Regions from separate parts of the Paenibacillus sp. lzh-N1 genome, predicted to be linked through region 3. Evidence: predicted binding sites of a transcription regulator. Region 3 holds the regulator's gene; each other region holds the start of a gene.
The links. Region 3 encodes Rex, which represses fermentation and respiration genes when NADH is low (regulators of the CRP and FNR family bind a similar motif). Its sites were predicted from a motif close to TTGTGAAATATTTCACAA; they were not measured.
Positions count from the first base shown of each region.

Region 1: the regulator Rex is predicted to act here: its motif matches at 3,354-3,371, upstream of adhE (bifunctional acetaldehyde-CoA/alcohol dehydrogenase).
Region 2: the regulator Rex is predicted to act here: its motif matches at 3,382-3,399, upstream of C0638_RS03500 (DoxX family membrane protein).

Region 1 is NZ_CP025696.1:3,950,086-3,955,506, reverse strand. Features, by position in the region: gene pflB (formate C-acetyltransferase) at 1-338, opposite strand, end outside; gene adhE (bifunctional acetaldehyde-CoA/alcohol dehydrogenase) at 666-3,278, opposite strand; gene C0638_RS17810 (Crp/Fnr family transcriptional regulator) at 3,537-4,253, shown strand; partial or broken gene C0638_RS17805 (DODA-type extradiol aromatic ring-opening family dioxygenase) at 4,399-5,166, opposite strand.
Region 2 is NZ_CP025696.1:782,502-787,922, reverse strand. Features, by position in the region: gene C0638_RS03520 (hypothetical protein) at 1-44, shown strand, start outside; gene C0638_RS03515 (alpha/beta hydrolase) at 320-1,144, shown strand; gene C0638_RS03510 (dioxygenase family protein) at 1,237-2,028, shown strand; gene C0638_RS03505 (hypothetical protein) at 2,101-2,571, opposite strand; gene C0638_RS03500 (DoxX family membrane protein) at 2,757-3,275, opposite strand; gene C0638_RS03495 (DUF3048 domain-containing protein) at 3,526-4,620, shown strand; gene C0638_RS03490 (DUF47 domain-containing protein) at 4,809-5,421, shown strand, end outside.
Region 3 is NZ_CP025696.1:4,110,292-4,115,712, forward strand. Features, by position in the region: gene dinG (ATP-dependent DNA helicase DinG) at 1-1,667, shown strand, start outside; gene C0638_RS18635 (redox-sensing transcriptional repressor Rex) at 1,695-2,348, shown strand; gene C0638_RS18640 (amidohydrolase) at 2,335-3,636, shown strand; gene C0638_RS18645 (cell wall elongation regulator TseB-like domain-containing protein) at 3,674-4,198, shown strand; gene C0638_RS18650 (hypothetical protein) at 4,505-5,038, shown strand; gene C0638_RS18655 (AAA family ATPase) at 5,031-5,421, shown strand, end outside.

The DNA.
Region 1 (5,421 bases), 160 kb from region 3:
AAAGAACGTTTGAATGGAGCATCTGTTTGTACACCGACAATTTGTTCTTTGTCCCGGTCCAAATAGCCCGGTTTATGTGAAATAATGGTGGATGGCGTATTTACGTCTACATCAAGCACGCCGCCGTTTGCCAACTCTTTTTTAGTAAGATCAGATACAATTTCCCACAATGCAGTTGTATTGGCGGTAGGACCAACCAAAAATTCTTCATTGCCAACATAAGGTGAGATATTGGTTTCAATAAAATCGTTGACGTTAACTTCTCTAGTCCATTTTCCTTTTTTAAAACCTCTCCAGCCAGATTGTTGCTCTTGTAATTCTCTCTCAATCACCGACATGTAAATCCCTCCAAATTGTTTGGTCTTCCGGACTTGTGATTTTTTTCACGTTTAAACTATTTCTTGAGCCCGGCCTTTTCACCGATGCCTTACGCTCAGTGTCGGGACCTTTCTTACACTCTTATTGTAGAATAATGATAGAGTGTAGTATGTGACATAAATCACAATATGAGTGATTTATATCACTTTATTTTCCCTAGCTTCACGCCTATACCTTCAGCCTCGCCGCTCACCTCCCTTCCCAAACCAAGAGGCCCTCTATATAGAGAGCCTGCATTGGTATTGTATAGGAAAATGCTTTGTTACAAGCCTCTTCATACTATTATATTATTGATCAAAGCGTCCGTAGAAGGCATTGCGGTATACATCAGCCAATTCAGTAACCAGCGGCAGCTTTGGATTTGCAGTTGTACATTGATCCTCAAAAGCGCGGTCAGCCAGATAATCTACACGTGATTCAAAGTCTTTTGGATCGAATCCGAGTTGTTGGAACGATTCCTCGATACCGAGTGTTTTGTTCAACTTACGGATCGCGTCAATTAAGCTGTTAACCCCTTCTTCAGTGGTACGTGCAGGCAGTCCCAGTATGCGTGCAATTTCTGCATAACGCTCATCCGCAACAAAGTGCGAATATTTAGGGAACGAAGCAAATTTTGTCGGTTTTTTCGCATTATAGCGAATAACGTGCGGCAGCAAGATAGCATTCGTGCGGCCATGCGCCGTATGGTATTGTCCGCCCCATTTATGTGCAAGACTGTGGTTAATACCCAAGAATGCATTAGCAAACGCCATACCTGCAAGTGTAGAAGCATTATGCATTTTTTCGCGAGCCAACTTGTCGCCGATCAGAGCCGATTGCTCCAGGTATTGGAATACCAGTTGAATGGCTTTAATTGCCAGACCATCTGTGTAATCATTGGCCATTACAGACACGTAAGCCTCGATAGCATGTGTCAGAACGTCCATACCTGTATCGGCTACAGCTGTTTTAGGCAGCGAATATACAAACACAGGGTCAATAATTGCCACATCAGGAGTCAACTCATAGTCAGCCAGCGGATACTTCGTGTTGCCCAGGTTTTTGTCTGTAATTACTGCAAACGATGTGACTTCCGAACCTGTACCCGAGGTTGTAGGGATAGCTACAAATTGTGCTTTTTGACCCAGACGTGGGTACTTGTAAATCCGTTTACGAATATCCATGAATTTTTGCTTCAAGTTATTGAAATCAGTATCCGGATATTCATAGAACATCCACATGCCTTTAGCAGCATCCATTGGCGAACCGCCGCCGAGTGCGATGATGCAATCCGGTTGGAAACGTCTCATCATTTCAGTACCACGTTCTACCGTAACTGTCGATGGATCTGGCTCAACTTCAGAGAACACTTCAATCGCAACTGGTGTTTGGCGCTGGTGCAAATAATGAATGACGCGGTCCACATATCCGAGTTTCACCATCATAGGGTCAGTGATAATGGCTACACGTGTGATATCAGGCATTTTAGCAAGATACTGTGTCGAATTTTTCTCAAAATAAATTTTGGAAGGTACTTTGAACCATTGCATATTCACCGTCCGTTTCGCCACCCTTTTCACATTAATCAAGTTAACTGCAGATACGTTCGACGAAGTCGAGTTACGACCGTACGAACCGCAACCAAGTGTCAACGAAGGAAGGTTGGTGTTGTAAATATCACCGATTGCACCATGTGTGGAAGGTGCATTTACAATGATACGACCTGTTTGCAAACGGTTTGCAAAGCGAGCGATAACGTCCTCATCTTGCGAATGGATAGCTGACGAGTGACCCATACCGCCGAACTCTACAACTTCAGCAGCACGTTGGATACCTTGCTCTGCATTTTTCACTTTGTAGCAAGCCAATACCGGACTCAATTTTTCCGCAGATAATGGGAATTTGGTTCCTACTCCTTCAATTTCAGCGACCAAAATTTTTGTTCCTGCCGGTACTGTAATGCCGCTCATTTCAGCTATTTTTACAGCAGACTGGCCGACGATGGCCGGGTTCACTGCACATTTTTCTACATTCATAGCCCCTTGAGTGAGCTTAGCTGCTTCTTCTTTATTTACAAAGTAGCAACCATTAGCAATCATCAATTTCTTCACTTGCTCGAAGATAGGCTCTTCGATAATTACGGCTTGTTCCGAAGCACAAATCATACCGTTATCAAAAGATTTAGAAAGGATAAGGTCGTTCACGGCCTGTTTGATATCGGCTGTTTTTTCAATAAAGCAAGGTACGTTACCAGGACCTACGCCAAGCGCAGGTTTACCACAGCTATAAGCTGCCTTAACCATGCCTGATCCACCAGTTGCCAAAATCAATGCCACATCAGGGTGGTTCATCAGTACATTTGTTTTATCCATCGAAGGTGCTTCAATCCATTGGATGCAATCCGCTGGAGCACCATGTTTAACAGCTGCTTCAAGCAAGACGCGGGCTGCTTCCGCACTACACGATTGAGCAGATGGATGGAAGCCGAAAATGATTGGGTTACGTGTTTTAATGGCAATTAACGCTTTGAACATCGTAGTCGAAGTCGGGTTTGTTACTGGAGTAATCCCCATGATGATACCGACTGGCTCTGCAATCTTTTGGAAGCTATCGAAATCATTATCTTCAATGACACCAACGGTCTTCTCATTTTTGATGCTGTGATAGATATATTCTGTTGCAAACATGTTTTTGGTGATTTTGTCCTCGTACACACCGCGTCCTGTTTCTTCAACAGCCAACTTCGCTAGGTGCATGTGCTTATCCATCCCTGCGAGTGCCATAGCTTGTACGATTTCGTCAATCTGCTCCTGATTCATACTCATGAAAGCTTGCTGTGCCCGGTTCGCCCGGTCAATCAGCGTTTGAATATACTGCTCTGCGCTTTGCTCTTTTTGGATAACCTCGTTTTTAACAGCCATTTCCCTCATCCTCCTGTTATCTCGTGTACTATCTCTTGTTCACGCACTGATCGTAACACAGCTTTTCAAGATATTTTGTGATTTTTTTCACAATCTATTTAAAATTTTATTTTATGAAGTGAATTAAATCACAAAGTTTGGAATTCTGCCACTTTTACCCCCTCTTCTTGCCCCAAAAACTCATTGCACAGGTATATAATGAATTTGAATTGATCAAGTTGCAGATAAAAAACATAGGATACAAAGGGGAAATGGACGATGAGAAACCCTACAAATGTAATGGAAGCCCGCGGCAACACCTGTTGCTTCTCGGAGGCCAGCTTCAACCGGTTGCAAGTGATGATGAAAGATCGAGTTATGCCAGAAAGCTCGCATTTGTTCTGGGAAGGAGATACAGCGGATAAGCTGTTTTATATTAAGCGCGGACGCGTAAAGGTAACCAAAACAACGGATGAGGGTAAGGAACTTATTCTATATATGTATCAAAGCGGCGATCTTGTTGGTCAAGCTGATCCTTTCTTCGGCACCAAGCATTCCTTTTCTGCTGAGGTTCTGGAGGACAGTGATATTGGCGTAATCGATCATACAGATTTGGAGCTGCTTATTTGCCAGCATTGTGATTTTGCGATTGACTTTATGAAATGGATGGGATCGCATCATCGCATTACTCAGACCAAGTTCCGCGATTTGATGATGTACGGCAAGCCTGGCGCTCTATGTTCCACACTCATCCGACTATGCAACACCTATGGTGAGCCTCACGGCGACTATATCCTGATTCATAAAAAGATTACTCATACTGACTTATCAAATATGATCGGTGCTACCCGGGAAAGCGTAAATCGGATGCTCAGTGATCTGCGTAAGAAAAATGCAGTAGAATACGATAATGGTATGATTGTTGTCAAGGATTTGGAAATGCTGCAAGGTGTATGTCATTGTGAATTGTGCCCACGTGAGATTTGCCGGATATAATAAATCTTTTTTTAATGTAAAAGGGAGTGCTGTAAGCCATTATTAGCTTATAACACTCCCTAATTTTATTCCACTCCCCATTTTTTAGAGAACGGACGGGACAGAAACAAAGCACATAACTCGACCTTCTTCTGCCCTACACGCTTTAAAACTGAAAGCATAGATAACTTAAATTTCCCATCTCATAGCTTCTATGGATGACCTTAGCTTTGTTTGCAGGATTGCCACTACCCATTGCAATAAACAACGGTACAAAGTGTTCTGCTCTAGGTACGGCCTGACGAGCATATGGCGCTTCGCTTTCATAGTGATCCAAAGCTTCTATATCTCCGTTATGCATTTTTTCGATAATTCAGTCATCAAAATCAATTGCCCAAGGCTCCGTTTTCGTTTCTCCCCATTTGACAATACGTAGATTATGGACAGTCACGCCACTGCCAATGACCAGAATATCTTGTTCTCCCAACTCACGCAACACCTCACCAATGGCAAATTGTGCTTTGGGCGAGAGGTACGGATTTACGGAAATCTGAACTACCGGAATGTCTGCCTCAGGATACATACGATGCAACAATGTCCAGGAACCATGATCCAGTCCCCTCACCCGATCAGTTTGTACATCGATGCCCTTTTGTTCATATAACTTTTTCAACTTATTAGCTAGTTCAACAGAACCATGTGCTGGATACTTCACTTCGTACAGTTCGGGTGGGAAGCCTCCAAAATCATAAATTGTATCGTATATGTCATCCATTGAACTAATCGTTAACACTTGCGTCTCCCAGTGAGCTGTAAAGATAACAATCGCCTTAGGGCGAACGCTTTTCCCCAACCGCTCTAGAAATGCAGTATAGTCCGTCTGTTCAATAGCAAGCATAGGTGATCCGTGGGCTAAAAATAAAGATGGTATCATTAAAAAATCCCCTTATCGCAAACAATTTATTTTATTCACTTAGTAACTTTATGTAAGCAATAATACATAAGTAATATAGTAATGTCAATATAGATGCCAGCATATACTTAAAGATCAGCAATTCTTTAAATAAAGATTGATATAGGTATAAAGTCATAGTAATATGTAACTAATAAATTTAAAAATATTATTATATCCCGATACAAAGGACTGGTTTCTGTGGATATATATACTTCGAATTGCCCAAAATGCGGT
Region 2 (5,421 bases), 2.3 Mb from region 3:
GACGAGTCGAAACCCACCAAATGTTCAGGCACAGCTACGAGTAGCAAGTCGTCTACTTTAATGTAGCGGATGCACTCTAATAAGCGAGTAGTATGGCGTTCTCCGGCATCACATCGGGGAGCGCCATTTGTTTACTTCCATCCCGGTATGAACTGACAGGTTGACAAGGAAGCAGGGCGATGATAGACTGACTTTACTATAAAACTTATTAAACTTATCGGAATTAAAGTGAATGAATATTCTGGATGGATATTCCACGTTACTATATGAGTTTGAATGATAAAATGCTGTAGTGAAGTTTGAAACAGGGGGAATCAGGATGGAACGGCAAATTGGAATTCGTTTTGAACATGAGGAGCTGGCCGCAACAATTCATTATCCAAACCGTACGAATGAGGGAGAACGTCAGAGACGAGTTCCGCTCGTTGTCATTTGTCACGGTTTTGTGGGCAATCGTATCGGAGTCGATCGATTGTTCGTCAAGACTGCGCGTGAATTGGCCGAAGGTGGATATTTTGTACTGCGCTTTGACTTTGCCGGTTGTGGGGAAAGTACGGGTGAATACGGCAAGCAGGGGCTTGAGTCCATGATTAATCAGACACGCACCGTGTTGGATTACGCCGTTAATTGCGCGGACATTGACCCGACCAAGGTGACGCTGATCGGTCACAGTTTGGGGGGCGCGGTTGCTCTGCTCACAGCCGTTCGGGACAAAAGAGTACAAAACCTGGTCCTTTGGTCAGCTGTCGGCTATCCGTTCAACGACATTGTCAAAATTACGGAGCGAAGCGTGTACGACGAGTCTGTTAAAACCGGTCATGCAGACTACTTGGGCTATAAGTTCACACCAGCTTATTTTGAGTCATTAGCTCAATTCCAACCGTTCCAAGAGGCCGTTAAATTTAACGGTGATGTGCTTGTTATTCATGGCACCTCGGATGATATCATTCCTGTGGATTATGCATTTCTGTTTCAAAAGGTATTCTGGATGCGTCCAGAGGGACGCTGTGATAAGGAGATTATTTTCCAGGGAGATCACACTTTCTCGTCAGGTAAAGAGCGGCAACAGCTGATTGACCGCACACTGGAATGGCTGGATGAACAGGAAAATATTCAACGGGATTGGCAGCACTGGATGATCTGATTTCAGGGTGTAACGGATTGTATTGGAAATTGCGCCTCCGCCGGAGTAAAATGAAAGAGTAACACTATACTGGCGTGTGGAGGTTGGCAGCGATGACATTACCCTCAATTTTTGTTGCGCATGGTTCACCGACACTGGCTGTAGAAAATAACGCATATACCAGCTTTCTTGCAAAGCTGGGCGCGAGCCTGCCCCGACCCAAAGGAATCATCATTTTTTCCGCGCATTGGGATAGCCCCGATCAATGTATCGGCGCGGATGATCAGCATGCAGCGTTGCACGATTTCTACGGCTTTCCCGAAGAAATGTACTCACTTGATTACCCTGCACCAGGCGATCCAAAGCTGTATGAGGAGATAGGGCATCTGTTCAGTCAGCATAACCTGTTCCACCAGCCGGTTCGGAACCGGGGACTGGATCATGGAGCATGGGTGGTTTTGCGGCATATATATCCTGATGCGGACATACCGGTCGTACCCTTATCCATTGATTCACGGCGCGATCCTCAGGAGCAATATGAGATTGGACGGATGCTGGCGCCACTGCGTGAACAAGGGATTTTGATCCTTGGTAGTGGAGGCTTGGTCCACAACTTGCGGACACTCAAGCAGACGAGTGAGCCAGCCGATTGGGCCGTTCAATATGATGACTGGATCGCACAGCAGCTTCAAGACTGGAATTTGCGTCATCTGTTCCAATATGACAAGAAGGCTCCATATGCCAAGCAGGCGGTTCCTTCGTATGGAATAGAGCACTTTTCGCCTTTGTTTTACGTGATGGGGGCTGCCGATCATGATCGCTCCGCGCGTAAGCTTTTTCAGTCGTATGTCCTTGGCTCATTGAGCCTCAATTGTTGGGCTTTTGGTCAAGAAAATGATCTGTAAATGTAAGAAAAAGAACTTCCGAAACCACATGGTGTGTGGGGTTGGAAGTTCTTTTGGTGTGTTCTTCTGTGATTAATTAGCAGGCACGTTCTTTTTTAGCCAGGCGGATACCTGCGGAGTTCGCTTATCTCCATTTTGATCCAATAGTGTCATAAATGCCTTCAGCTTTTGAATGTAGGTACTCTTCGAATCCCTGTTGCGTTGAACGACGAGCTGATATCCTTTTTTGGCATTGGGGCGAATCTTCCCGGTGTCATCATCGAATAGTGGTGTATTGTTCGTACCATAAAAAGTATAGAAGAAATAGAGATCATGTAATGATTTCACTGCTTGTGTACGATTGGAATGTGGATATTGGGTTATAAACGACTCTTGAGCCAGCACCCTTCCGGCTAACTGTTGATAACCGATGTGTAATGCCGCATCCTTGGTAGCCGGCTGTCCAGATTCCGTCGCCATGATGTCAATATATCTGCGGATATCTGCGGTAATGTCATTTCCGAATACTTTATATTTTTCATAGTTGATGACTGGGTAAAACATGCCTTCTGAGGTTTCAAGTGGGAAAGATGAACCCGAAAAAGGAGTCTCCAAGTCAGGATGGACTTGAGGACTCCTTTGTTCATTTAAATAGAGGAGGGTGCAGCATAGCCACACATTAAAGAGAAGCAGCATGGCTGAACAAAAAAACAACCATTTCCAGAGGATAACGGTTGTTTTTTGGATAGTTAAGCTATTTTTCGATTGGGGTCCGTTTGATAAGTATCTTTATTTTTACCAAACAGTCCACGCAGGAAGGGCAGTACCCAACGGTCAAAGCCGATTCTTCCGGCATTTGCACCAGCAACGATAAGGAAGATTTCAACCAGCAGGTAGATTGCATTGGTGCTTACTGTTCCCGAGAACAGGAACGAGAAGTTCATAACCATAGCCATCAAAGTAGCCAGTGTAGTCAATGTACCAAGCAGCAGGCCAACCCCGACCAAGAACTCACCCAATGGGATCAGGACGTTGAACAAACCGACATTCGGCAGGGCAAAGGCTTCAAGGAACGATCCCCACCAGCCTTGTACAGCGGGGTGATCTCCGCCTGTTTTAGCAATGGCCCCCGAGATAAATCCACCTGCATCGAATCCGCCAGTCAGCTTCTCAAGTCCGTGGGTCATCCATTCATAACCTAGATAAACCCGTACTACAGTCAGCAGCCACATTGCTACTTTGTTCTCACGTAACCAGTTGTTAAACATTCAAATCACTCCTCTTTGTTAATCTATAATGATGGGTTGTATTTCATTTTGTTTGGGATGATCATCTTTGCTACACCTTTATTGTATTAGGTTCAGTTACAGTTATTTGTGATAAAAATCACAAACTCTAAATATTTTTTAAATTTTAATGTCTTTAGATAAGTATTCTATAGAGAGGTAATGCCTCAATCAAGACAAAAACAGGAAATAAAGCTTATAATGAGAAAAATAACGATGTGGAGGGATGAACTTGTCCGGGCCCATGTTTCAACGAAATCATTGGTTGCGTGTGATGGCCTCAGCTCTGTTATGCATGACAATGATATCTTGTTCTGCTTTGTCCAATACGGGTGAATCTGAATCCGTTCCCCAACCGAACCAGCAAGAAACAGAGAAGAAGGTGCTTGAACCGCCTAAGGAGCCATCTGTTCCGGCATTTACAGCTCCGCTTACCGGGCTTCCGGTGGAGCAGCCTGTTTTGGAGCGGCCACTGGCTGTCATGATTAACAATGCCCCGGCTGCGCGTCCACAGGCAGGGCTTAGCGAGGCAGACATGGTATATGAGGTTCTTGCAGAAGGCGGAATTACCCGTTTGGTAGCTTTTTTCCAAAGTCATGGTGGAGATGTGAAGATCGGTCCGGTCCGCAGTATTCGGCCGTATTTGATTGAACTAGGCGAAACCTATGGTGCGTTGCCGATACATGCAGGGGGAAGTACAGATGCCTATGCGATTTTACAGCAGCAGCGGAAGGAGCATCTGGATGAGATTTCAAATGGAGGGGCTTATTTTTGGCGAAGTAAAGATCGTCGTCCACCACATAATTTATACACAGATGTGAGCAGGCTACGTAAAGGAAGCGAAAGCAAAGGATATACCAAGCAGACGGAAGTTCCAGTGTATCCTTATCTTAAAACCGGCGAAACTCCAGTTATGGTGGACGAGAGTGCCGCATCTGTGCACATCCGGTTTTTGCTGAAAAGCTATCGCGTATCTTATACCTATGATCGAGCCGATCAACGATATAAGCGTTTTGTGAACGAAAAGTCACATCTGGATCAAAATAATAACCAACAGCTCTCAGCGGCTAATGTTATTGTGATGAGCACGAGGCATCGAACGCTGGATGATGTAGGCAGACTAAGCGTTGAACTGGACGGTAGCGGAGAGGCCATGGTGTTTCAACAAGGACAGTTAATACGTGCTGAATGGCAGCATACATCTGGCGATGCGATTCGGTTTATGAAAAATGGGGTTGAAATCCCGTTAACACCAGGTACATCCTATATACATGTAGTACCTGCAGATACTTCACTAACGGAACATGTAACGTTTGAAGCGAATTAGAAAACGTAATACACCTATTTAGGAAAAAATTGTCGGATAATGACCCTCTATGTCGGGCATTGTATACGTATATCTAGAAATTTGCTTTTACAAACATTACAAAAACATTGATGAGTGTGATAAGATAGCAAAGGTTGTCTATTGCAGTCGAAACAGGTTGCGGATATTTTCGTAAAGGGGTAATCGTTATGAGATTGAAGAAAAAGGATATATTCTTCGAGACGTTGGAAAATATGGCAGATACGATCGTGCAAGCAGCCGATTATTTTGCCCAACATACTTCAAATTTTCAAGATGTGACTTTGTTTACCAATGAGATGAAGAAGTATGAAAATAAGTGTGATGATTACACACACACGATTATTACTGAGTTGAACAAGACCTTCATTACGCCGCTGGAACGCGACGACATCATGGAACTGACAACGACCATGGATGATGTGCTGGATGGTCTTGAAGCGACAGCCTCTCGTTTTTATATGTACAACATTACAGAGCCGGACGAGTATATTGTGCAGTTCGCTGATATTTTGCGTCAATCAGCTTACGAAATTCAGAAGGCTGTACATTTGCTTTCACAGAAAAAATTGTTGGCTATTCGTGAATACACCATTCGCCTAAATGATTTGGAAAATCAGGGGGATGAATTATTGCGTATTTGCATCAAAAACCTGTTTGCAACTGTAACTGATCCTATTGAGCTGATTAAACGTAAAGAATTGTACGAACGCCTTGAAAATACAACGGATTCATGCGAGGATGTTGCAAATATGCTGGAATCCATCATTATGCGTAACTCGT
Region 3 (5,421 bases):
GGGAAACAGTAGCTAGTGATTCCGAGTCCTGTCTTGGTCGTTCTTGCCCATGGTTCCGCAAATGCTACTATCATCGTGCACGTCATGAAGCAGGAACAGCGGATGTGGTTATAACGAATCACTCCAAGCTGTTCACCGACGTCAAAGCAAGTCACCAGCTATTGCCCAGCTATGAACATCTGGTCATTGATGAAGCACATCATCTAGAGGAAGTAGCCGGTAAGCACCTGGGCATGCATATGAAATATTTCACACTCGTGCATACGCTGACTCGATTGTTCAAGGACAGTAAGAACGGACAATTGCCTTCGTTACGTCAGCAGTTGGCAAAGTCGGGGCATGAGAAGTCGACGGAATGGGCCTCGACCATTGATCAGCTGTACCCACTCGTGTTAGAGGTTAAGGAAACTTGGGACCTGCTAAGCGATAAGTTGTTTGGTATGTTGCCAGAGCGGTCTGATGCCACACCGGGTGAAACGGGGCAATTTTCTTCGCGTCTCAAACCGTCGGCCAAGCCTGCAAAGTGGGATCATGCGGCGGCGTTGGAAAATCAGCTTTATGTAACGTTGAGTGAAATTTTGCGCAAGGGCGACAAGCTGATGCTGGATGTCAAGGAAGAACACGACGATTATGCGGCGGATAGTCTCATTACAGATATCACGGGTCTGCTTAAGGATTTGGCGGGGATTAGGGAAAATTTGCGCTTCTTTATACGACTCGATGATGAAACAACCGTATATTGGCTCGAAGCGAGTGGGCAATTCCGTAGTAAATCATTGCAATTTTATGCAGTGCCCGTCGATGTGAGCCGCCAGTTGAAAGAAATGTTTTTTGACAAAAAAAGAAGTATTATTCTGACATCTGCTACTTTATCGGTAGATAAGTCGTTTCAGTACATGACCGATCAACTCGGCTTGCAGGAGGCAGCGGATCAAGGACGATTAATGACGTCACAGCTCCCATCACCTTTTAATTACAGGGATCAGGTGTTGCTGGTCATTCCGCGAGACTTTCCGAGTGTGAAGGGCAGTGTAGGGGATGCACATTTTGTAGAGATGCTCGTTAGCTCTCTAGGAGCGACTGCCCAGGCGACGCGGGGGAGAATGCTTGTTCTGTTTACTTCCTATCGGATGCTCCGGCAAGTGTATGAGCCACTCAAAGAGGCGTTAGCATCCAGCGATATTACCGTGTTAGGACAAGGTGTAGACAGTGGGAGCCGCAGCAAGCTAACCCGTCGTTTTCAGGAAGCCAAGGCTTCTGTATTGCTGGGAACCAGCAGCTTCTGGGAAGGCGTTGATATTCCAGGGAAGGCTTTGACTTGTCTGGCCATCGTTCGCTTGCCGTTTCAACCGCCCAATCACCCGTTACTGGAGGCAAAAAGCGAGCTGCTGCAGCAGCAGAAGAAGAATCCATTTATGAAGCTGTCTGTACCACAAGCAGTTATTCGCTTCAAACAGGGATTTGGACGATTGGTACGTACAGCGAGCGACCACGGAGTCGTTATCGTTTACGATACGCGTGTGATCGAATCCTATTATGGAAAGCACTTTTTGTACTCGTTACCGGGACCAAAAATGGAGCATATGCCATCGGAGCAAATGGTGCCCCGCATCGCCGAATGGCTCCAATCCGCCCCGGAGACAGAGGCACAACGGACGGACACCTAAAGTCCGTTACAATTAGGGGGAGCAAGTATGAAATCAGATAAAATTTCAGAGGCTGTCGTACGGAGATTACCCGTATATTTACGTTATCTGAATGCACTGCACAAACGGGAGGTGGCTACGGTCTCTTCTCAAGAGCTGGGACAGAGGTTAGATTTAAATCCAGCCCAAATTCGTAAAGATCTTGCCTATTTTGGCGATTTTGGTCGGAAGGGTATCGGTTACGATGTTTCTTATCTAATTGAGAAAATACGCCATATCCTGAAAATCGACCAGCAAATTAATGTGGTATTGGTCGGAGCGGGTAATCTGGGTCAAGCCCTATCAAACTATAACGCTTATTTAAAAGACAATATGAAGATTGTGGCGGTATTTGATGCGTTCCCGGATAAGGTTGGGACCAGAATCAATACCTTAGTCGTTCAGCCGATGGATGAATTGGAAACGACTGTAAAAGAAAAAAATATTCGAATCGGGATTATTACTGTACCTGATTTTGAGGCACAACACGTAGCTGATAGGCTCATTGAGAGTGGAATTGGAGCGATTTTAAACTTTGCACCTATCATTCTCAAGGCACCGGCTAACATTCGGATACATGCCACAGACTTTACAACTGATTTGCTTAGCCTCGCTTATTACCTGGAGGACGGAAAGGAAGAAGCACAATATGACAGTGAATAAATGGATGATTAAAAACGGTTCTTTTGCCGTGAATGGACCTGAAGCTGGGGTAATCCATGGTTTTATGATTGTGGAGGATAGCCGTATTACTTACATTGGCGAGACTCTGCCTCCGGGTGAGGAAGAGACGGAAGCAATCGACGGTAACGGGTTATTGTTTTTGCCTGGTCTGATTAATACTCATGGTCATGCGGCGATGTCTCTGCTGCGAGGGTATGGAGATGACTTGGCACTTCAAGTCTGGCTTCAGGAAAAAATGTGGCCTATGGAAGCCAAGTTTACATCTACGGATGTGTATTGGGGAACATCCTTGTCAGTGCTGGAAATGCTGAAAGGTGGAACCACAACTTTCCTGGATATGTACGATCATATGGATGAGGTGGCACGTGTAGCTGAAGAGTCGGGCATCCGTGCAAGTTTGATGCGTGGAGCCATTGGACTCTGTTCAGAAGAAGAACAGCGGATCAAGCTGGCTGAGGCCGTGACTTTTGCCCGTAACTGGCATGGAAAAGCAGACGGACGTATCACAACGATGATGTCTCCGCATGCCCCATACACATGCCCGCCAGCGTTTATTGAGAAATTTGTTCAAGCAGCACATGATCTCGATTTACCATTGCATACGCACATGTCCGAGACGATCGCCGAAGTTGAGCAAAACGTACGCGACTACGGTTTGCGTCCAGTTGCACACTTAGATAAGCTTGGCTTTTTCTCCCGCCCTTCACTTGTTGCCCACGGCGTACACTTGAACGACGAAGAGATAGCTTTATTAGCGGAACGAGGTGTGGCGGTTTCACATAATCCAGGCAGCAACTTGAAGCTGGCAAGTGGTGTAGCTAGAGTGCCTGAATTGCTGCGTGCAGGAGTTACTGTTTCTCTTGGAACAGACGGTCCTGCCAGCAATAATAACCTGGATATGTTCGAGGAAATGCGTCTGGCGGCACTCATTCACAAGGGAGTATCTGGCGACCCAACAGCAGTTCCTGCAAATGAAGCACTGCGTCTGGCAACAGAGTATGGTGCAAAGTCGATTGGTTTAAAAGAAGTAGGAACGCTGGCAGCAGGCAACAAGGCTGACTTTATCGCGCTAGATCTGAATCAGGCCCATTTCTTGCCGCGTACAGATCTTATTTCCCATGCCGTATACTCTGCAAGTGCCAAAGACGTGGCTCATGTGTGGGTAGACGGTCGACAGGTTGTGAAAAACGGCGAATGCCTGACGATGGACGAGGAACGTATCAAACATGAGGCACAAGCCGCCTTTGAAGGGCTGCTGTCGCGCTAATTCAGGTGTCACATCCCCTTAGAGAGGAAGCACAGGTTTGAAAAATAAGAAGAAATGGATAGCGGTCGCCATTTTGGCCGTAATACTGATTCTGGTCAGCATTTTCTGGTATTATTCCTATGTTACTCAAGACCAGGTGGCTGAGAAAAATGCCGCTATCATTAAGGCCAAGCAATCAGGTGGTCTGGTTAGCACGACTCAGACATGGAAGTCTGTGTGGGATCAGATATATTGGGTGGTTCAAGGAAAAAACGCACAGAATGAAAATATAATGGTGTGGGTCCCTTTTCAAAAAATGGAAGGACAACCTAACGTACCTGTCGCAGATCCAAGCGGTGTTCATACCGAGCTGATGAAAAACGGAGTCGACGAGCAAAAAATGACAGCGATAATTCAGCAGCAACTTCCAAATGCAAAAATTGTAAGGCTCCAACCGAGTGTGTTCAATGGCGAATATGTATGGCAACTGTTTTACGATGATGAAAGCCATCACAACTATACCTTTTACCGTTTCTCAGATGGAGCATCGACGGGGATAAAGTATACTTTGCCTAATTACTAGCGTGTTATGGGAGTAGTGATGATGGTGAAAGCAATGTATTGTTAAAAGAATAACTGATTGAAGTTGAAAAGACGTAAATGCGATTTAAATCGTATTTACGTCTTTTTTTGCTGCTACGAAAATCACAACTCCTCCACACATTGCCTTCGATATTAGATTCACGTTATGATATACTATATTTTATAAGTGATAGACAAAAATGATAGAAAAATGAGTTGCTGATCTCTATAAGATCATGCAATTTGGTTGTTTGTTGACATTCGTCCCGTTTCTTCTGGGTTTTACATTTTGAGAGGAGGATGTTGTTTGAAATTGCGTGCAGTTCCTATTGTTGTGGCGGCCGTTGTGGCAGCCTTGTTGATGTTTGGGGGATGGTTCATTTACCGTCAGGTTACAATGCAAAGTCCTCTGGAAAAACTGGTATCTCAATATCCAGGCGTGACAAGCGCTCAAATAGATATTAAACAGGATCAGGTCGTATTGAAACTAGATCTCAAACCGCAGGCGGATGTGGCCGGATTGGTTGATGTGGTTAAGCAAAAAGGGCAATCCATCATTGGCAGCCGTACCATTAAGCTGGATATCGCAGATCGTTCCAATTCAGCACTGAATCAATGGTGGTCTGAGGCTATGTTTCCTGTAGCCGAAGCGATGGAAAATAAAAAGTATACTCAAATTTCATCTACAGTTGAGCAGATGAAAAAGAAAAAAGCAGGTATCAAGGCTGATACCGATATGGATTCAAACAATGTCTATATCCGACTCAGCGAAGGCAATGCGACTAAGTTTATCGTTTTGCCACGTCAATCTCAGCAAATGGGGGTATGGCCTAATGCCTAGATGGATCAAGGAAATATTAATCGGTATTGTGCCGGTGACCATTATATTTCTCGTTTTTATTGGGGTGAATATTATCCCTCTTCTGGTTGCGGGCGTGATGCTCAGCGGCTTGTTAATGCTCATGCATGCTCGTGGCGGCTTGGCCGTAGGTGCCGGGCAAGAGCGCAAACGTAAAAAAAATGGTCCGGACAAGCTGACTTTTGAGGAAATTGGTGGACAAGAAAGCGCTAAACAGGAATTGCGTGAAGCCTTGGATTTTTTGAATCGGCATGATGAAATTTCCAAGTTTGGTATTCGTCCATTGAAAGGCGTTTTGCTTACAGGCCCTCCGGGAACAGGAAAAACGCTGATGGCGAAAGCAGCTGCACACTACACCAATTCTG